DNA from 2 places in the Faecalibacterium sp. BIOML-A4 genome. Region 2 is predicted to be linked to the other one. Evidence: predicted binding sites of a transcription regulator. Region 2 holds the regulator's gene; the other holds the start of a gene.

Region 1 (10,293 bases), on a different contig from region 2:
TTTTGGCAGATATTAGTACATGCCGCCCATACCGCCCATGTCACCGCCTGCAGCAGCGGGTGCAGCAGGGGGTTCCGGCAGATCAGCGACCAGGCTTTCGGTGGTCAGCACCATCTCAGCGACGGAGGCTGCGTTCTCCAGAGCGGAACGGGTGACCTTGGTGGGGTCAACGATGCCAGCAGCGATCATATCGTCCACAAAGACCTCGTTCTGAGCATCAAAGCCGTAGTTGGGCTTGTTAGCAGAGATGATCTTGTCGATGATGACACTGCCTTCCAGACCGGCATTCTTAGCGATCTGGCGCAGAGGAGCTTCCAGAGCCTTCAGAACGATCTTGGCACCGGTGCGCTCGTCGCCTTCCAGCGTGTCGCACAGCTCACGCACAGCGGGGATCGCATTGATAGGAGCAGTGCCGCCGCCGGCAACAACGCCTTCCTGAACAGCAGCCTTGGTTGCGTTCAGAGCATCCTCGATGCGCAGCTTCTTGTCCTTCATCTCAACTTCGGTAGCAGCGCCGACCTTGATGACGGCCACGCCGCCAGCCAGCTTTGCCAGACGCTCCTGCAGCTTTTCACGGTCGAAATCGCTGGTAGCGGCCTCGATCTGGCTGCGGATCTGAGCGATGCGGGCTGCGATGGCATCCTTATCGCCTGCACCGCCAACGATGGTGGTGTTCTCCTTGGAGACCTTCACCTGGCGGGCATGGCCCAGCATCTGGACGGTAGCATCCTTCAGCTCATAGCCCAGATCGGAGGAGACCACGGTGCCGCCGGTCAGGGTTGCGATATCCTGCAGCATTTCCTTGCGGCGGTCGCCAAAGCCGGGAGCCTTGACAGCGCAGACGTTCAGGGTGCCGCGCAGGCGGTTGACGATCAGAGTGGACAGAGCCTCGCCCTCAATGTCCTCAGCCACGATCAGCAGCTTCATACCGTTCTGCATCACCTGCTCCAGCAGAGGAACCAGATCCTGAATCACGCTGATCTTCTTATCGGTGATCAGGATAGCGGCGTTGTCCAGATCAGCCACCATCTTGTCGGTATCGGTGACCATATACGGGGTGAGGTAGCCGCGGTCGAACTGCATGCCTTCCACGATCTCGTTGTAGGTCTCAGCGGTGGTCTTGTTCTCCTCAATGGTGATAACGCCATCGGAGGTGACCTTCTCCATAGCCTCGGCGATCAGACGGCCGATCTCGGGATCGCCTGCAGAAATAGTGCCGACGCGGGCGATATCGTTGCTGTCCTTCACCTTCTGGCTGTGAGCCTTGATGGTCTCAACAGCCTTGGCAACGGCCTTGCTCATGCCGCGGCGGATATCCATGGGGTTTGCACCGGCGGTGACATTCTTCATGCCCTCGGTGACCATGGCCTGTGCCAGAACGGTTGCGGTGGTGGTGCCGTCGCCTGCTGCGTCGTTGGTCTTAGTAGCGACTTCACGCACCAGCTGTGCGCCCATGTTCTCGAACTCGTCCTTCAGCTCGATCTCCTTGGCAATGGTCACGCCATCGTTGGTGATGACCGGTGCACCGAACTTTTTGCCCAGCACCACATTGCGGCCCTTGGGGCCCAGGGTGATCTTAACGGTGTTTGCCAGGGTATCGATACCGGCACACAGTGCCTTGCGGGCATCCTCGCCCTGCTTGATCTGCTTAGCCATAATCAAATCGCTCCTTTAAAGCTCAATTTTTAAATATCAGAGGGGAAACCGCTCAGTCCTCAACGACTGCCAGGATATCGCCCTGACGGACGATGGTGCACTCTTCGCCGTCCACCTTGACCTCGGTACCGGAGTACTTGCTGGTGAGGACCTTGTCGCCGACCTTCACAGTCATCTTGACTTCCTTGCCGTCCACAACGCCGCCGGGGCCGACAGCGATGACCTCAGCCACCTGGGGCTTTTCCTTAGCACTGCCGGTCAGGATCAGACCGCCCTTGGTGGTCTCCTCAACCTCAACAGCCTTAATGACAACACGGTCTGCAAGAGGAATGATCTTCATAGTTCTTGCCCTCCTATAGTAAAAATATAATTTAAAACTTTGCTGTGTCCAAAGGGCCTCATGTCGGCTCTTTGGTTCTTTAGCACTCCATTTCTCTGAGTGCTAAGTGTATTGTACTCATCTTGACCCAAAAAATCAAGACCTTTTTTGCTTCTTTTTGTTAAGAATTTATGACAGATGAAAAAATCAGCCGTACAACGAAAAAGAGACAGCTTTCTTCTTGGACAAAAAAGCTGTCTCTTCTTCTGGTTTTTCATGTTCGGTCTGCACTCTGTGCCGTCCTCTGCGCTGCAAAGCGCTCAAAAGCAGGCTTTGGCAGAAGGATGCGCCCTGCCAGCGGCTGTACCTGTACAGTGATCTGCTCCTTGGGTGCGCATTCACCGTCTGCCGTGGCAACGATCGGCCCGCGGCCATCCGCAGCGCGCAGGCTCACCTGCTTTGCGCGGCGGTAAATGAAGTACGGCTCTGCAGCCCTGACGAGCTGACCGTTCTGGAAGTGCTTGCCGCTCTTGTACATTCCCAGCAGCTTTGCAATGGTCACGCGGCTCACCTTGCGGATGATATATACATCCAGCCAGCCGTCGTCGGGCTGTGCTTCCGGCGCTGCACAGAAACCGCCGCCATAGGTGCGGCCATTGCAGATGGCACACATCAGGCAGTCCACATCCAGCGTTTCACCATCGATGGTGTACTCCACCCTGCGGCCGATGTGTCCGCACAGCTGTTCCACAATGGAAAGCACATAGGCCATCTCGCCGCCGCACAGCGGGATGCGCCGGAACTTCGGGATGCCGTAGGCAACCTGCGCATCCAGACCGGCAGCGCAGATGGTGGCCGAAAGGCCAAGGCTGGTCTGCATCAGATCGATGCTCACCGACCCACCGGCCAGCTGGGCATCCAGATCCAGAAACTCTTCCTTTGTACCAAAGGTGCGCAGAAAATCGTTGCCGCTGCCAAAGGGCAGACAGCCCACGGCTGCATTTGCATAGCCATAGATCCCGGTGAGTGCTTCGTTGAAGGTGCCGTCGCCGCCGGCAGTGAAGACCCGCAGTTCTTCCCCGCTCTGCCGGGCCTGCTGCGCAGCGGCATTGGCCAGCTCCCGGGCATGACCGGCGTGATTTGTGACCTGAATGGTATATTCTTCCGGCGCAAGCCCTGCACGCGCGGCGGCAGCATTGATCTGCTGCGGCAGCGTACGGGTGCAATCGGCCTTACCGGCAGTTGGATTCAAAAGAAATAATGTGCGCATGGACTTCCTCCTGCAATTCTGTTGCTTCTATGATAACAGAAAACCAAAAGGATGCAAGAGCCAATCTCACAATGTCCCTGCCCCGTACGCACAAAAAAGGAGCGGATGTCTCCGCTCCCCCCTACAGACAAAAAATACCGCCCCGGGTCTTGTAACTCAGGGCGGTCCTTTTGAGCTTCCGATGCTTTACAGTGTTGCGGTTTCGTCCTCCCGCAGGACGATGGAACCATCCGCCGAGCAGTCCGCCGTCCAGTGCTGGCCCACGCAGGCCGTGCCGGATGCGATCTGATCCGCAAGTGCCTGCTCCACTGCCCTGTCCACTGCGCGGCGCAGTTCTCTGGCCCCGTAGGCAGAGCGGGCCTTTGCTGCCAGTGCCTGCCCTACCCGCGGTGTGTGATGCAGCTGGTAGCCGCTGCGGGCGGCACGCTGCTCCAGCTGGCACAGCATTTTTTCGGCAATGGCGCACAGGCTGTCGTCGGCCAGCGGACGGAATACGATCATCTCGTCCAGACGGCCTGCCAGCTCTGGCCGGAACCACTTTTTTGCCTCCTCAATGGCCTGCGCAGACTGCTTTTCAAACACGGCTTCGCTGCCCGCCGCAAAGCCCAGCGGCGTGCTCTGACCCGCCAAAAAACGTGCGCCGAGGTTTGAGGTGAGCAGTACGATGGTGTTGCGGAAATCCGCCTTGCGGCCCATGGCATCGGTCAGCTGGCCATCTTCCAGTATCTGCAAAAGGATGTTCTGAATGTCCGGGTGTGCCTTTTCGATCTCGTCAAACAGCACCACACTGTAAGGGCGGCGGCGCACTGCTTCGGTCAGCTGTCCGCCCTCGTCATGGCCCAGATAGCCCGGCGGCGCACCCAGCAGCCGGGCAGCGGTGTGCTGCTCCTGATACTCCGACATATCAAATTTGAGCAGGGCCTTTTCGCTGCCGAACCAGCTGACCGCCAGCGCCCGGGCAAGAGCCGTTTTGCCCACTCCCGTGGGGCCAAGAAACAACATGGCACCCATGGGCCGGCCCGGCTCGCCAAGACCGGTGCGGCTGCGCCGGATGGCACCTGCCACCGCAGCCACAGCCCGGCTCTGGCCCACGATCTCGGCGTTGAGACGTTCTTCCAGCTTGTCCAGCCGTTCCCGCTCCTGCTCACCTACCCGCTCCACCGGCACACCGCTGGCCTGCGCCACCACATGGGCGATATCGTCCGGCATCAGCGTGGGCTTTGACTGCTTTGCCTGCTCGGCCCGGATGCGTGCCGCCGCACAGGCTTCGTCCACAAGGTCGATGGCCTTATCCGGCAGAAAGCGCCCCGGCAGATACCGCACCGAAAGCTCCACCGCAGCCTGCAGCGCTTCCGGCGGAAGGCAGACATTGTGGTAGCACTCATAGCGCGGCGCAAGCCCGTTGAGGATATCCAGCGCCTGCGCAGGCGTAGGCTCCTCTACCTGCACCTTGCCGAAACGGCGTTCCAGTGCGGCATCCTTCTGGATGTGGGTGCGGAACTCTTCGGTAGTGGTAGCGCCGATAATTTGTATCTCACCCCGGGCCAGCACCGGTTTTAAGATGCTGGCTGCATCGATGGCACCCTCCGCTGCACCGGCGCCCACGATGGTGTGGAACTCGTCCACGAACAGGATGGAGCTGCCGTCCCGCACCAGCTCTTCCAGCAGGTTCTTGAACCGCTCCTCAAAGTCACCGCGGTATTTGGTGCCCGCCACAAGGCTGGCCATATCCAGTGCCAGCAGACGGCGGCCCTTGAGCGCACGGGGCACACGATCCGTGGCAATGCGCTGGGCCAGCCCTTCGGCAAGGGCGGTCTTGCCCACGCCCGGCTCCCCCACAAGGCAGGGGTTGTTCTTCTGACGGCGGCATAAGATCTCCACCATGCGGTCCAGCTCTGCTTCCCGGCAGAACACCGGGTCCAGTTCCCGTTCCGCAGCACGGCGGGTCAGATCCCGGCAGTACTTATCACTGGCGCGGCTGCCGCGCGGCGCACTGACCGTGGTCCGCATCTGATACGGCAGTACGAACTGCCCGGACAGCTGGCGGCATTCCCGCACGGCATCTGTGAGCTGCACGCCCATGGATGCCAGCAGGATGCCTGCTGTGCAGCCGTCATCCTCCAGCATGGCGCAGAGCAGATGTTCCGGCTCGGCCCGGTTCAGGTGTGCGTTCTGTGCCCCGATGATGGCGTAATCCATGGTGCGCTTGAGGTCCGACGCAAGAGCGTAGCGATCCAGATGCAAAGCCGGTGCGCGGCGGCTCTCGGCCAGCTGACGGCGCACCTCCGGTTCCCGGATCTGCTTGCCCTCCAGAAACCGTGCTGCCGCCCCGTGATCCTGCTGCAGGATCGCCAGCAGCAGGTGGCCGGTATCGGCTTTTTCGCAGCCAAGGTTCCCGGCAAGCTCCACCGCACTGCGCAGCAGCTGATCCGACTCGTGCGAAAAGCCCTTGTACCCGCCAAAGCCAAGTTTTTCCCAAATACTCATTTGCCCGCTCCTTGCTGATGAAATTCGTTTTCACAAGAAGTATAGCCCCGAAGCACAGAAAAAAAACATCTCTTTCTGTCGGGATGGGAAAACAAAAAGGAGATACCCGCAGGCATCTCCCCTTCGCTGTTTGATTTTTCAGTCCATTTCGGCCAGAGCCTTTTTCAGGTTCTTGGCGATCTGATCCGGGCAGCTGGTATTGCGGAAACCGCAGAGCGTGCCCTCCATGCGGTCGATCACATCTTCGGCCTTCATGCCCTTGACCAGACGGCAGATGCCCTTCAGGTTGCCGTTGCAGCCGCCAATGACCTCCATGGACGCAATGGTGTGGTCATCGTTCAGCACAAAGTTGGTCTGCTTGGAACAGGTGCCGCTGTTCGGGAAGCTGAATTCCTTGCTCATAGTTCAAAATCCTCTCTTTTTGACAGAAATCCCGACGAAGATCGTCTGCTTCTATTATAGAGCAGCGTGCCGGAATGTCAATGTGACCGGGTCACACATCAATACCGCGGCGCTTGTGGGCCAGCTCCAGAATGCGGGCCACCTGATCGTCCGCCGTGGTACAGGTACCCACCGGGTGCGGCACCTTATGGTTTGCACCGTGGAAGTCCGTACCTCCGGTATGGATCAGCCCATACTGCTCACACAGAGCAGCACACTCGGCCCTGTCCTCCGGGCTGTTGCGGGGGTGCTCCACCTCAATGCCATCGATGATGCCCTCTTTGGCAAGCTGACGCACCAGCGGCATGCTCTTGTAAACGGTCGGATGTGCAAATACCAGCACCGCACCGGCAGCTTTCGCCGTGGCGATCACTTCCTGCACCGAGGGATATTTTACCTGATGCAGCACCACACCGCGCGGCTCCCAGCCAAAGAGATAACTGTACAGCTTGCCGTACACAGCATCGCACAGCCCCAGCTGGTGCAGCGCTTCCATAATGCCGCTTTTGAACAGCACACCGCTGTCCTTTGCGTATTCCAGCGCCTGTTCCGTGCGGAACTGCGGGTACAGCGCTTCGATCTCCTTTGCGCTTTGCAGGCCGCACTCGTTGCGGCGCTGTCGCAGGATGTCGCAGTGCTCCTTCAGTTCCCGGCTTTCCGGGTTCGGGAAGTAGCACAGCAGGTGCACGCGATGCTTATGCTCATGGTCATAGCCGGTCAGCTCGGTGGCCGGGAGCAGGCGCACGCCGTCCTGCACAGGGTGCTCATAGCAGTAGTTTACGCTGAGCAGGGTGTCGTGGTCGGAAATGGCCATGGTGTCCAGCCCCGCCCGCGCCGCCATGAGCGGCAGGCGGTGGATGGGCACAGAGCCATCGGAACAGGTGGAATGGTTGTGAAGATCGCCGGGCATGGAAAATGAACCTCCCAAGAAAACCAGAGAAAGGCTTCCCCAAAAGAGGAAGCCTTCTATCATATCAGTGCTTATAGAAATTGATCAGGCAGCCGTCGGCCAGGATCTTGCGCTCGTCGGCGGTCAGCGGAGCCATGTACAGGCTGAACTCTTTTGCGGTGTCGCCCAGCACATAGGCCTTGATGTCCTGCAGGTCGCCCTTGAGGGCCTCGCGGACATTCGGGATAAAGACATAGTCGCCCAGACCGAAGGGCGTTGCGCCCACCAGCTGCAGCGGCAGCATACCCCAGTTGATGAGGTTGGAGCGGTAGCGCTTGGTGGCGTACTCGGTAACGATGTTGGCACCGGCCCCCAGCACACGCTGGCAGCTGGCCGCCTGCTCACGGGCAGAACCATCGCCGGGCTTGACGGCAAAGATGGTGGATGCGATCTGCACATCGTTCCAAGTCAGGTTTTCGCAGCCGGGCACCTTGTGCAGCTGGGCCAGCACCTCGGCGCTGCCCTCGCCTGCACGGCGGGCCTTTTCTTCGGCCTGCACGGCCTTGGCACGGCCCACATACTCCGGGTCCTTGCGGCTGAGGGTAAACTCGGCCAGACCCAGAGGATTGGAACGGTAAGACGAAGTCTCACCGGAGGGGATCAGCTCGTCGGTGGTGGTGACAGGGTCGGTGATGTAAGATGCCACCTTCAGCAGCAGGTTATCGCCCAGCGGTGCAATTTCGGGCCAGTCCTTGATGTTGGGGCCAAGCTTGAGCAGAGCATCGTAATCGCCCTTGCCAAAGCCCTGATACACGCGGGTATCGTAGCTGGAAGGATCGTACTGATACTCCGGCACAGTGGGATCATAGTCGATATCGGTAGCCGGGGTCAGAATGCCGCCGTTGGCCGTGGTGGCCGCAATGCTGCGGGCATCCATCAGTGCCACACCGGAAAGCTGGCCGTTGCCGGGCTTGGAGCCTTCGCGGCTGGGGAAGTTGCGGGTGGTATGGCGGATAGACAGCGCGCCGTTGGCGGGCACGTCGCCTGCGCCGAAGCAGGGGCCACAGAACGCAGTGCGGACGGTGGCACCGCTGGCCATCAGGTCGTGGATGACTCCGGTGCGCACCAGTTCCATCATGATGGGCTGGCTGCCGGGATACACGCTCAGGGCGTAGTCACCGCAGCCGCCGGTGTGGCCCTTGAGGATGGAGGCAGCTTCATAAATGCTGTCGTACAGACCGCCTGCGCAGCCTGCGATCACGCCCTGATCCACACGCAGTTTACCGTTCTCGATCTTGCTGCACAGGTCAAGGCTGACATCCTTGCGGCCGATCAGCTTCTGCACATCCTGCTCGCAGGCATGGAGAATATCCTCAAGGTTTGCGTTCAGCTCTTCAATGGTAAATGCATTGGAGGGATGCATGGGCAGTGCGATCATGGGGCGGATGGCAGAAAGGTCTACCTCTACCACACCGTCGTAATAAGCAAGGTCGGCCGGAGCCAGCTTCTTATAGTCGGCGGCACGGCCATGCACCGCAAGGAATTTCTGCGTCGTTTCGTCGGTTTCCCAGATGGAGGACAGGCAGGTGGTCTCGGTGGTCATGGCATCGATGGCGTTGCGGGTATCCTGACGCAGAGACGCAACGCCGGGGCCGACAAACTCCATCACCTTGTTTTTGACATAGCCGCTCTTGAACAGCTTGCCCACCAGCGCAATGGCCACATCGTGCGGGCCGCAGCCTGCAGGCAGAGAGCCGGTGAGATAAATTGCAACAACACCCGGACGGGCCACATCGTAGGTGCGGCCCAGCAGCTGCTTTGCCAGCTCGCCGCCGCCCTCACCAATGGCCATGGTGCCCAGAGCGCCGTAGCGGGTGTGGGAGTCCGAGCCAAGGATCATCTTGCCGCAGCCCGCAAACTTTTCGCGCATGTACTGGTGGATGACCGCCAGATGCGGGGGCACAAAAATGCCGCCGTATTTTTTGGCGGCGGACAGGCCGAAGCGGTGGTCGTCCTCATTGATGGTGCCGCCCACGGCGCAAAGGCTGTTGTGGCAGTTGGTGAGCACATACGGAATGGGGAATCTCTCCAGACCGGACGCACGGGCCGTCTGGATGATGCCCACAAAGGTGATGTCATGGCTGGCCATGGCATCGAACTTGATCTTCAGGTTTTCGGCATCGCCGCTGGTGTTGTGGGCCTGCAGAATGCTGTAGGCCATGGTGCCGGTCTTTGCGTTCTCGATGGCTGCGGCATCAAAGCCCTTTGCTGCCAGTGCGGCGCTTGCTTCGCCGTCTGCAGGCACCCATTCACCGCGGGCATAGTATGCGCCGCCGGTGCTGCACTTGATCATATCCAACATCTCGATTCGCCTCTCTTTTTGTATTTCCCGCCCGCCCTATCTTGCGGGCACTGCCCCAGCAGAGCGGTACGCTGCCCGCTCTGCCCTCTTCTGCCGCGCTGCCAAAGCATGCGGCTACGGCCCGGAAAACCGTATCTGAAGGTTATTATACCATGAAACCACGGAAAGAAAAAGCACTTTTTACAAATGAATCGTGAATGGAGGATGAAGAGACGGGCTCCGTGCTTTTTCTTGACAAAGAAGCCATTCTATTGTATTATTATTAGCGTTGTATGCCGCTGTGGTGAAATTGGCAGACACGAGGGACTTAAAATCCCTTTCTGGAGACAGAGTACGGGTTCGACCCCCGTCGGCGGCATAAAAAGACCCCCCAAGCTTACGCTTGAGGGGCTTTTTATTTTGCTTATTTTACACCTTGCCGCCGTGCAGCTCTGCATACATCTTGGAACGGCACTCGGCCACAGCCGGGGTCATGTTCACATAGTGCTTATGCGGGCACTCCAGACGCAGTTCGCTCTCCCAGGTCTCCTCGGTGAGCTGCTTTGCAATGTATGCCTTCTTCTCTGCGATCGAAGGCAGCTCAATGGCCAGCTGACCATTCAGCACATGCGGCACCAGCAGCTTTTTGACCTTGGTGGGGGTAATGGTGACGGTGCGCTCGATGGCATCGGAGTCCAAATTGACCATCGTGACGGGCTTGCCCGCCTCGATGACTTCATCATCCATGGCGATCAGGTCACACTGGGCCTGACCATTTTCATCGTAGAGGCGCCACGGCATCTTCTTGCCCGGAATGATGGCCTTGCTGGCGGAATCCGAGCACTTCATCTTGGGAGTGTAGCTGCCGTCCGGCTGCTTGACCGCCACCA
Region 2 (10,293 bases):
CCTGCTTCCTACAACGTTCTTTCCTGCGAAGAGATGACCTACACCGAGGGCGGTGCTACCTTTACGGAAGCTCTGCTGAACTGGATTCCGCCCATTGGCTGGTACATGGGTGTTACCGCCATGCGCAACTACCGCAAGAGCCACCCCAACGACTGGCTGGATACCGGTCTGGATGCTCTGAGCCGCGATATGGATTCCAGTGCGCAGAACATGCTGCGTGATCTGGGACGCATCGTCTGGGTCACCGCGACCAGCGCTACCGGCGTTGGTTTTCTGGTCAATGCTGCCATCGTCCTGCTCTGACCCTGCTCATAAGATCCGTCCGGAGAGACCAAAGACCCCTTTACCCGCGGCCTTTTCCGCCAGAGAGGGCCGCGGGCTTTTCATCAAGCAGAAATAAGAAATCGGCTGCCTGAGCACTGTATACCGTCTGAACGGTCTTTTGCCTGCAGAGAACAGCACTGCTTTCCTTTTCCTGCAAGCAACTACTCGCGTCATGCGGCGGCGCGCCCTGCTTTATGAGAACGATCTCCAAGCGCATATCCCGGTTTATTTTTGGGTTTTAAACAGTGCGATCTTGCACTGTCTGGATAGCTTTGATTCAAAGGAGTGTTATTATGGAAAACAAAATCATGATGCCTGCTTCCTACAACGTTCTGTCCTGCGAAGAAATGACCTACACCGAAGGCGGTGCTACCGTCGGTCAGGCTGTCGCTGCATGGCTGTGGCCCGGCTACGCTACGGTTATCGGCATCAACACCTGCCGTGAAGCACGCAAGAAGGATCACGACAACTGGGTATCCAACGTCTGGAGCGATATCAAAGCCGACTGCAAGGGCAATGTGACCAATACCTTCTACCATGCCGGCATGATCTTCTGGAATGCTGCATCGACCATCAGCAGCTTTGGCCTTTCTGCCGTTATGTCTCTGGGCATCATCTACTTCTAATTTTCAGGAGTACACCAAAGGGCTTTTTGCGGCGGCTCTTCAACGGAAGAGCCGCCGCTTTTTTTATCAAACCTAAAAAAGGAGTTTTGCTTTATGACGAACGCCATTACTTATCCTGCTGCATACAATGTTTTGTCCTGCGAAGAAATGACCTACACCGAGGGCGGCGTAGGTGTTGTGGAAGCCGCCATGGCATGGTTCCCGCTGTACGGCTGGTACAAGGCTGTTTCTGCCATCCACGATTACCGCAAGGCAAATATCAACTCCAACTGGGTGGAAAACGGCATGAACGCTCTGGTTGCCCATGCTGAAAAAAGCCCCACGAACACCATCCATGACATCGGCTGCAGCTTCTGGTTCATTGGTTCCTGCGCAACCATCATCGGCCTTGTGCCCAACGCCCTGTTGATCTTCGGCAACTAAGTCCCGGTCTCTGTTCTGAAAAAGCAAAAGCGGCGGCACCTCCCGTTTGGGAAGTGCCGCCGCTTTTTATGTTATGCGGTTTTCAGTCTCAGTTGTTGAACATGTCCTTCAGCTTTTTGAAGAAGCCCTTGCGCTTTTCATAGTTTTCTTCTTTCAGGGTGCCCTCGAACTTCTTCAGGGCCTCCCGCTGGGTCTTGTTCAGCTTCTTGGGGATCTCCACCTCGCACTTGACGTACATATCACCGCGGCCGCGGCCATTCAGGTACTGGATGCCCTTGCCGCGCAGGCGGAAGGTGGTGCCGCTCTGGGTGCCCTCGGGCACGGTGTACTCCACCTTGCCGTCAATGGAGGGCACCTGCACGGTGTCGCCCAGCACGGCCTGACTGTAAGTGATGGGCACTGTGACCCACACATCGTAGCCGTCGCGCTGGAACACCTCGCTGGGGCGCACCGTGACCATGACGATCACATCACCGGAAGGACCGCCGTTTGCACCGGCATCGCCCATGCCGCGCAGTGCAAAGCTCTGGTCGTCGTCGATGCCCATGGGGATGGACACCTCCAGCGTCTTTTTAGCAGCCACCTTGCCGCTGCCATGGCAGACCTTGCAGGGATTCTTGACCAGCTTGCCCTTGCCGCCACAGCGGGAGCAGGGCTGCTGGGTCTGCATCACACCAAAGGGGGTGCGCTGCTGACGGATCACGAAGCCGCGGCCGCCACAGTCCGGGCAGGTCTCGGGGCTGGAACCGGCGGCACAGCCGCTGCCGTGGCACTCGGTGCACTCCTGCTGGCGGGTGATGGTGATGTTCTTCTTGCAGCCGTGCACGGCCTCGTCAAAGCTCAGGGTGATGCGCACGCGGATATCCTGACCCTTGCGCGGTGCGTTGGGGTTCGCCTGACGGGACGAACCGCCAAAGCCGCCGAAGCCGCCGCCAAAGATATCGCCGAAAATGTCGCCCAGATCCACGCCGTCGCCGCCAAAACCGCCAAAGCCGCCCGCACCGGGGCCGCCGCCGTTCTGTGCTGCATAGGCAGGGTCAACACCTGCAAAGCCGTACTGGTCGTACAGCTGGCGCTTCTTCGGGTCCGAAAGCACCTCGTTTGCTTCGTTTACTTCCTTGAACTTTTCCTCGGCATCCTTATCGCCGGGGTTATAGTCCGGGTGGTATTTCATTGCAAGCTTGCGGTATGCCTTTTTGATCTCGGCATCGGTCGCAGTCTTGGATACCCCCAGCACTTCGTAGTAATCACGCTTTTCCTGTGCCATATCCACTCACCTCTCCGGGAACGTTTGATCCGGGAAACGCCCCGGTTGGTTCCTCGCTCTATAACCAGCAAGAGCCGCTCCGGCAAAACCGGAGCGGCTTTTGCTATTCCACGCGTGCGTCCGCCGGTTTGGCCGGGCACACACTGCTGTGTTTTTTATCAGACTTCCTTGAAGTCGGCATCCACAACGCCGTCATCACCCGGCTTCTGCTGGTTGTTTGCACCTGCGTCGGGGCCGGGCTGTGCACCGGCGGCCTGCTGTGCGGCAGCGGCTGCCTGATACATCTTCTCGAACACCTGGCTCAGAGCTTCCTGCTTTGCCTTGATGTCGTCCACGTTGCCGGACTGAACAGCGGTCTTCAGGTCGGCCAGCTTGCTCTCGGCCTCGCTCTTCACGTCGGCGGGCAGCTTGTCGCCGTTCTCCTTCAGCATCTTCTCGGTCTGGAACACCATCTGGTCGGCACCGTTGCGGATATCGACCTCTTCACGCTTCTTCTTATCGTCGGCAGCAAACTGCTCAGCTTCCTTCACAGCCTTGTCGATGTCCTCCTTGGACATGTTGGTGGAAGCGGTAATGGTGATGTTCTGCTCCTTGCCGGTGCCCAGATCCTTTGCGCTGACCTTCACGATGCCGTTTGCATCGATATCGAAGGTAACTTCGATCTGAGGCACACCACGGGGAGCCGGAGCGATGCCGTCCAGATGGAAGACACCCAGGCTCTTGTTGTCGCGTGCGAACTCACGCTCGCCCTGCAGAACGTTGACCTCAACAGAGGGCTGGTTGTCTGCAGCGGTGGAGAACACCTGACTCTTGTGGGTGGGGATGGTGGTATTGCGGTCAATGATCTTGGTGCACACGCCGCCCAGAGTTTCAATGCCCAGGCTCAGCGGGGTGACATCCAGCAGCAGCAGGCCCTTGACATCGCCCTGCAGCACGCCGCCCTGAATGGCAGCACCCACGGCCACGCACTCATCGGGGTTGATGCCCTTGAAGGGCTCGCAGTTCAGTTCCTTCTTGACTGCATCGTAGACAGCGGGGATACGGGTGGAACCACCGACCATCAGGACCTTCTTCAGGTCAGAGGGACGCAGGCCTGCATCCTGCAGAGCCTTGCGGACGGGGCCCATGGTGCGATCGACCAGATCAGCGGTCAGCTCGTTGAACTTTGCGCGGGTCAGGGTCATATCCAAGTGCTTGGGGCCGGTAGCATCGGCAGTGATGAAGGGCAGGTTGATCTGGCTGCTCATTGCGCTGGACAGTTCGATCTTTGCCTTCTCGGCAGCTTCCTTCAAACGCTGCGCAGCCATCTTGTCCTTGCGCAGGTCGATGCCGTTCTCGGTCTGGAAGGCATCTGCCATCCAGTTGATGATGCGCTCATCGAAGTCATCGCCGCCCAGATGGGTATCACCGTTGGTGGCCAGAACTTCGGTAACGCCGTCGCCCATCTCGATGATGGACACATCGAAGGTGCCGCCGCCCAGATCGTAGACCATGATCTTCTGGTCTTCTTCCTTATCGATGCCATATGCCAGAGAAGCGGCAGTAGGCTCGTTGATGATACGCTTGACGTTCAGGCCTGCAATGGTGCCTGCGTCCTTGGTAGCCTGACGCTGGCTGTCGTTGAAGTATGCAGGAACGGTAATGACAGCCTCGGTAACAGGCTCGCCCAGATAAGCCTCGGCATCAGCCTTCAGCTTCTGCAGGATCATAGCGCTGACCTGCTGGGGAGTGTACTCCTTGCCGTTCAGGGTCACCTTGTGGTCGGTGCCCATGAAGCGCTTGATGGAAGCAACGGTGTTCTCAGGGTTGGTGATGGCCTGACGCTTTGCGACCTGACCCACCAGACGATCGCCGGTCTTGGTAAAGCCGACCACAGACGGGGTGGTGCGTGCACCCTCAGAGTTTGCGATAACAACGGGCTCGCCGCCCTCCATGACAGCCACGCAGCTGTTGGTAGTACCAAGGTCGATACCAATGATCTTACTCATAATGAAAACTCCTCTCGAAAGAACAAATCTTATTGTTTATGTGATGCTCAAATGTTTGTAAGCGGATGTTATATTCAAAACCCTTTCGGGTTTCTGCTTTGTTATTCGGCCACTACAACGGTCGCATGGCGGACGATCTTATCGCCCAGCTTGTAGCCCTTCTGGTAGACCGTGATGACGGTGCCGCTCTCCTGTCCGTCCGGGGCGGGGATCTGCTGCACCGCGTTCATGAAGTTGGGGTCAAAGGGCTTGCCCAGCGCCTCGATCTCCTCCACATGGAGGGCATCCAGCGCCTTGGCGGCCTTGTCCAGCGTCATGGTCACGCCCTTTTTGTAGTTCTCGTCGGTGGTGGGGGCGTTGGCTGCCATCTCCAGCGTATCCAGAATGGGAATGATCTGGTTCACCGCAAAGGAAATGCCATCGTTGAACTTCTGGTCGGCTTCGCGGGTGGAGCGCTTGCGGTAGTTCTCGTACTCCGCTGCCATGCGCAGCAGCTGGTCTTTGGCCTGTGCAGCGTTGGCTTCGGCCGCGTCCAGCTTTGCCTTTACGGCTTCCAGCTCGCGGGCCTTCTTGTTGAACCAGCCGCCATCCTTCTTCTTGTCATCCTTCGGGTCGGCAGCTTCGGCAGCAGGTTCCTGTTCGGGTGCTGCCTGCTGGGCCTTTTCCTCGGGAGCCGTTTCGGGCTGCTCAGCTTCCTGAGCCGGAGCCGTCTTTTTTGCTTCTTCGCTCATTCCAGATCCTCCTTATAGATCACAGTCCGCCGCGGTACGGCAGCCTGTGGGGTGTCTTTTCGTTTGCCGCTCATGCCCTCGCCCAGCTGGTCTGCAAAGTAATGCAGCAGCGGCATCAGTTTCTGGAAGGGCATCCGGGTGGGGCCGATCAATGCAATGGAGCCCCACAGGCCTCCGCCCACCAGATACCGGTCGCTCACGATGCACAGGCCCGGGATCTGCGGTTCCAGATCCTCGCCCAGCAGCACGCTCTCACTGCGTTCTGCCGGAGGTGCGATCAGGCCAGCGGCCTGCTCCTCGTCGTTCAGCAGTGTGAGGATGTCGCCCACCTTGCCGTCCAGCTGGGGCCAGTCCAGCAGATACTGCTCGCCGCCCAGAAATACGTGGGGCTTGACGGAATCCTGCAGGATGGCCGCCGCCGCGCTGATGACAGGCACCAGCTCCGGGTCGATCTGGCTGCACAGCTCTGCCAGCAGCCGGGTGGAAAGATCCACCGGCGCTACAAAGGTAAGGTTGCGGTTCAGCAGTGCGGCAAGCGCCGCTGCATTCTCGCGGGAAAGGCCGGTGCGCACCCGTGCCACACGGGTACGAACGTAACCGGCCGTGGTAACGGCCAGCACAGCCGCTGCGCTGCGGCCCACCTGAACCACTTCATAGTGGGCGATGCACAGATCCTCGGCACACGGGGTGCTGATGGCGGCGGTGCAGCCGCTGATGGCGGCCAGCGCCTTGGCGGCACCTGCGGCCAGCTTTTCCGGCTCATGGTCGAGGCTTGCGAACACCGCATCCACACGGGCGCGGGTCACACGATCCAGCGGCTGATCGTCGGTCAGCAGATTATCAAGGTAGTAACGGTAGCCCTTGGCGCTGGGCACACGGCCCGCGCTGGTGTGGGGCTGCTCCAGCAGGCCCAGCTTTGTCAGCGCCGCCATCTCATTGCGAAGCGTTGCGCTGGAAACCGCCATGTCAAAGTAGTTTGCCAGCACGCTGCTGCCAACAGGCTCGCCTTCGAGACCATACAGCGCCACGATCGCCTGCAAGACTCGCTGCTTGCGTGCATCCATCGTCATAGCGCCTGCCTCCTTTTTGCGTTTGCTTTGTTTGTTTAGCACTCCTTGTTCCTGAGTGCTAAGACCATTATAGCCAATTTTCCGGTGCTGTCAAGCCCCTTGGAAAAATGTTTTAAAAGATTCATAATTCTGTCATAAACGAAAAAAGCGCCCTCCTTATTATAAGGAAAGCGCTCCGGCATGTTCTTTACTCTTCCATCTGCCTTGCCAGAAATGCCGCTGCCACATTCACGGCCTTGAGCTGGGCGGCATCCGGCGTGGCCGTGCGGTCTTCGGTCAGCAGGGCCACCACGCCGGTCACATCGCCTGCCGCAATGATGGGTGCGGCGCACAGCAGCGCCCGGGGCGAGCCTTCGCAGGGCAGGATGCACTTTTCGGCAATGCCCTCGCTCTGGTACAGCCTGCGGCCATCCATCAGCTTTTCCAGCGGCTGGCTGATGCTGCGGTCGGCCAGCTCCCGCCGACCGCTGCCGCTCACCGTAAGGATGCGGTCACGGTCGGCCACCAGTGCGGTCAGCGCAAAGCTTTTGCTGAGCACCTCGGTATACTGGGCCGCTACTGTGTTCATCTCGCCAATGGGCGAATACTTTTTAAAGATCACCTCGCCGTCGCCCGTGGTGAAGATCTCCAGCGGGTCGCCGCGGCGGATGCGCTGGGTGCGGCGGATCTCCTTGGGGATCACCACCCGGCCCAGCTCGTCGATGCGGCGCACGATTCCTGTTGCTTTCATGTTTTTGCTCCTCCGTTTCCTTAAAAATGCCTGCAGCACTAGTATCTGTCAGGCCGGGCCATTTATACCTGCTGCCCCCGCGCAAAAAGACCTGCACGGAAAGCTGCCTCTTCGTTGCGTTTCCGGCAGGGTTCTGCTACAATGATACAAAAAGCCGTTTTCATAAGCACAGCACCCCGCTTATGAAGACAGATCCTAAAATTCTACTGAGAAAGGCAGGTGTCCGGATGCCGAACATCCTCATTCTGGGCGGCGGTGCCGCCGGTCTTGCAGCCGCGCTGGCGGCGGCACAAAGTGCCCCCGCTGCACAGGTCATTGTGCTGGAGCGCAACCCGAAGCCGGGCAAAAAGCTGCTTGCCACCGGCAATGGCCGCTGCAATCTGGATAACACCGGCATTGCACCGGAGCTGTATTTCACTGCCGACCCGGCAGCACTTCGTCCGCTGCTGGATGCCGTAAATACCGCCGACCCGCTGCGCTGGTTCCGTGCGCTGGGGCTTTACACCCGCACCGACGAGGCGGGCCGGGTGTATCCGTACTCCAATCAGGCGGCGGACGTGCTGGCCCTGCTGGAGCACCACCTTGCGCAGCACCATGTGCAGCTGCGCACCGGCTGCACCGTGCGCACCCTGAACCAGAGCCGCAGCGGCTACGCCGTGCAGTTCGAGACGGCAGAGGGCTCTGCCGAAACGCTGCGCGCCGATGCCGTCATCTGCGCCATGGGCGGCGAAGCAGGGCCGCAGTTCGGCACCGACGGCTTTGGCACCCGGTTCGCCGCCCAGTGCGGCGGCAGGGTGGAGCCGCTGTACCCCTGCCTGACCGCCCTGCAGTGCGCAAAGCCCCGCAAAGCGCTGGCTGGCATCCGTGCCAAGGCAGCAGCATCCCTGCTGGACGGTGCCCGTGTGCTTGCCTGCGAGAACGGCGAGGTACAGTTCACCGATTACGGCCTTTCCGGCATCTGCATCATGCAGCTGTCCGGCCTGCTGGCCCCGGGCCGCGGCCCCAAGGCTCCTGCTGTGGAGCTGGACCTCTTCCCGGCAGTGGACGAAACCGCACTTGCCAGCCTGTTTGCGGCCCACGCCGCCCAGACGGCAGGGGGCAGCGCCGCTGACTTCTGGCTGGGCCTGCTGAACCAGAAGCTGGGCCGTACTGTGTGGTCTGCCGCCGGGCTGCAGGACAGCGACGCGCCTGCCGTGCTCACCGCCGCACAGTGGCAGAAGCTGGCCCACACCGCCAAGCACTGGCGCTTTGAGGGGCTGACCCCCTGCAGCTGGAAGCAGGCCCAGACCACCGGCGGCGGGCTGGCCCTGCGGGAGGTGGATCAGCACTTCCAGTTCAAGGGCTGTCCGGGCCTTTACTTTGTGGGCGAAACGCTGGACTGCGCAGGCAGCTGCGGCGGTTTTAATCTGCACTGGGCGTTCGGCTCCGGCCTTGTGGCCGGGCGCAGCGCTGCAGGCCATGCTGCAGCAGGCCGTGCTCTGCCAAAAGCCTCCGCGCCCGCAAAGAGCAGGAAAAAGCCGCACAGGTAAAAATGAGCTTTAAATTTTCAACAAAAGCTTGACATCTTGTGCAGATCGCATTATCATAAAGACAATAAAGGTTTGTTCAGAGGATCGAGCAGAACAAGCAAGGGGAGAGTCGAAAGGCCCTTTTGTTTGTCCTGCTCTTTTTCTTTTATTCGGCAAACGGAGCGATCAGGAGGTTTTTATGCTGGATGTAGCAATTATCGGCTGCGGTGTCATTGGTGCGGCAGCCGCCTATGAGCTGTCCCATTACCCGCTGCAGACCGCCATTTTCGAGGCTGAAAATGACGTGGCAGACTGCACCACCAAGGCCAACAGTGCCATTCTGCACGCTGGCTACGACCCCGAACCGGGCACCCGGATGGCGCGGCTCAACGTGGAGGGGTCCGCACTGGCCAAGGAGATCTGCGCCCGGCTGGATGTGCCGTACCTGCAGTGCGGCAGTCTGGTGCTGGCCCTCAGCCCGGAAGAGCTGCCCCACCTGCAGAAACTGTATGAGAACGGCATCGCCAACGGTGTGCCGGGCATCCGGCTGCTTTCCGCAGAGGAAACGTTTGCCATGGAACCGAATCTGGCCCCCACTGTCGTTGGCGCGCTGTATGCGCCCAGCGCCGCCATCGTCAGCCCGTGGGAGTTTGCGCTGGCAATGGCAGAAGTGGCTGTGCGCAACGGCGTGGAGCTGCACCGCAGCTGCCCTGTGACCCACATCGAAAAGACCGCCGGCGGCTGGGCACTGACCACCCCCTCCGGAATTGTGGAAACGCGCTATATCATCAATGCGGCAGGCATCTCGGCGCAGGCCGTGCACGATATGGCCGCACCCCACAAATTTACCATCCAGCCCACCCGGGGCGAATACTACCTGCTGGATAAATCCGAGGGCAGCCGTGTGCACCACGTCATCTTCCAGTGCCCCAACGAAAACGGCAAGGGCGTTCTGGTGGCCCCCACCGTCCACGGCAACCTGATCGTCGGCCCGAACGCCGCCCCCGTGGAAGGGGACGATACCGCCTGCACCGCCGCCGGGCTGGCCTTCGTCAGCGCCGCAGCGCGCCGCAGCGTGCCGAACATCCGCTTCAGCGAGTCCATCCGCAATTTTGCGGGTGTCCGTGCCAATGTAGACACGGGCGACTTCGTTATCGGCGAAGCGGAAGGCGCACCCGGCTTCATCGATCTGGCGGGCATGAAATCGCCCGGCCTTTCCAGTGCACCGGCCGTTGCCAGAGAAGCCGTCAAAATTCTGGAAGCTCACGGCGATCTGCCCGCCCCCAAGGCGGATTACAGGGATGGCCGCACCCGGGTGCGCTTCAAGGAGCTTCCGCCCGAAGAAAAAGCCCGGCTCATTGCAAAGGAACCCGCCTATGGCCGCGTGATCTGCCGCTGCGAGACGATCACCGAGGGCGAAATTCTGGACGCTCTGCACGAAGAGATCCCCGCCACCACCATTGACGGTGTCAAGCGCCGCTGCGGTGCCGGTATGGGCCGCTGTCAGGGCGGCTTTTGCGGGCCGCGCGTGCTGGAACTGATCAGCAAAACGCTGGGCATCAGTCCGCTGGACGTGCTGCAGGATAAGGCCGGCACCAACGTCTTACTGTGCGAAACCAAGCAGGA

The links. The regulator HrcA, encoded in region 2, represses chaperone genes, less so after heat shock. The targets are predictions, from matches to a motif close to TGTTAGCACTCNNNNNNNNNGAGTGCTAACA.
Positions count from the first base shown of each region.
Region 1: the regulator HrcA is predicted to act here: its motif matches at 2,074-2,104, upstream of GKG34_RS01590 (co-chaperone GroES).

Region 1 is NZ_WKZG01000001.1:332,104-342,396, reverse strand. It holds gene groL (chaperonin GroEL) at 13-1,656, opposite strand; gene GKG34_RS01590 (co-chaperone GroES) at 1,709-1,996, opposite strand; gene GKG34_RS01585 (YegS/Rv2252/BmrU family lipid kinase) at 2,250-3,245, opposite strand; gene GKG34_RS01580 (ATP-dependent Clp protease ATP-binding subunit) at 3,432-5,732, opposite strand; gene GKG34_RS01575 (TIGR03905 family TSCPD domain-containing protein) at 5,871-6,134, opposite strand; gene GKG34_RS01570 (PHP domain-containing protein) at 6,226-7,083, opposite strand; gene GKG34_RS01565 (hydratase) at 7,148-9,424, opposite strand; tRNA gene GKG34_RS01560 (tRNA-Leu) at 9,699-9,782, shown strand; gene GKG34_RS01555 (nicotinate phosphoribosyltransferase) at 9,833-10,293, opposite strand, start outside.
Region 2 is NZ_WKZG01000012.1:24,260-34,552, reverse strand. It holds gene GKG34_RS09385 (hypothetical protein) at 1-303, shown strand, start outside; gene GKG34_RS09380 (hypothetical protein) at 618-950, shown strand; gene GKG34_RS09375 (hypothetical protein) at 1,044-1,373, shown strand; gene dnaJ (molecular chaperone DnaJ) at 1,462-2,640, opposite strand; gene dnaK (molecular chaperone DnaK) at 2,799-4,628, opposite strand; gene GKG34_RS09360 (nucleotide exchange factor GrpE) at 4,730-5,359, opposite strand; gene hrcA (heat-inducible transcriptional repressor HrcA) at 5,356-6,429, opposite strand; gene GKG34_RS09350 (stage V sporulation T C-terminal domain-containing protein) at 6,617-7,159, opposite strand; gene GKG34_RS09345 (aminoacetone oxidase family FAD-binding enzyme) at 7,387-8,688, shown strand; gene GKG34_RS09340 (NAD(P)/FAD-dependent oxidoreductase) at 8,867-10,293, shown strand, end outside.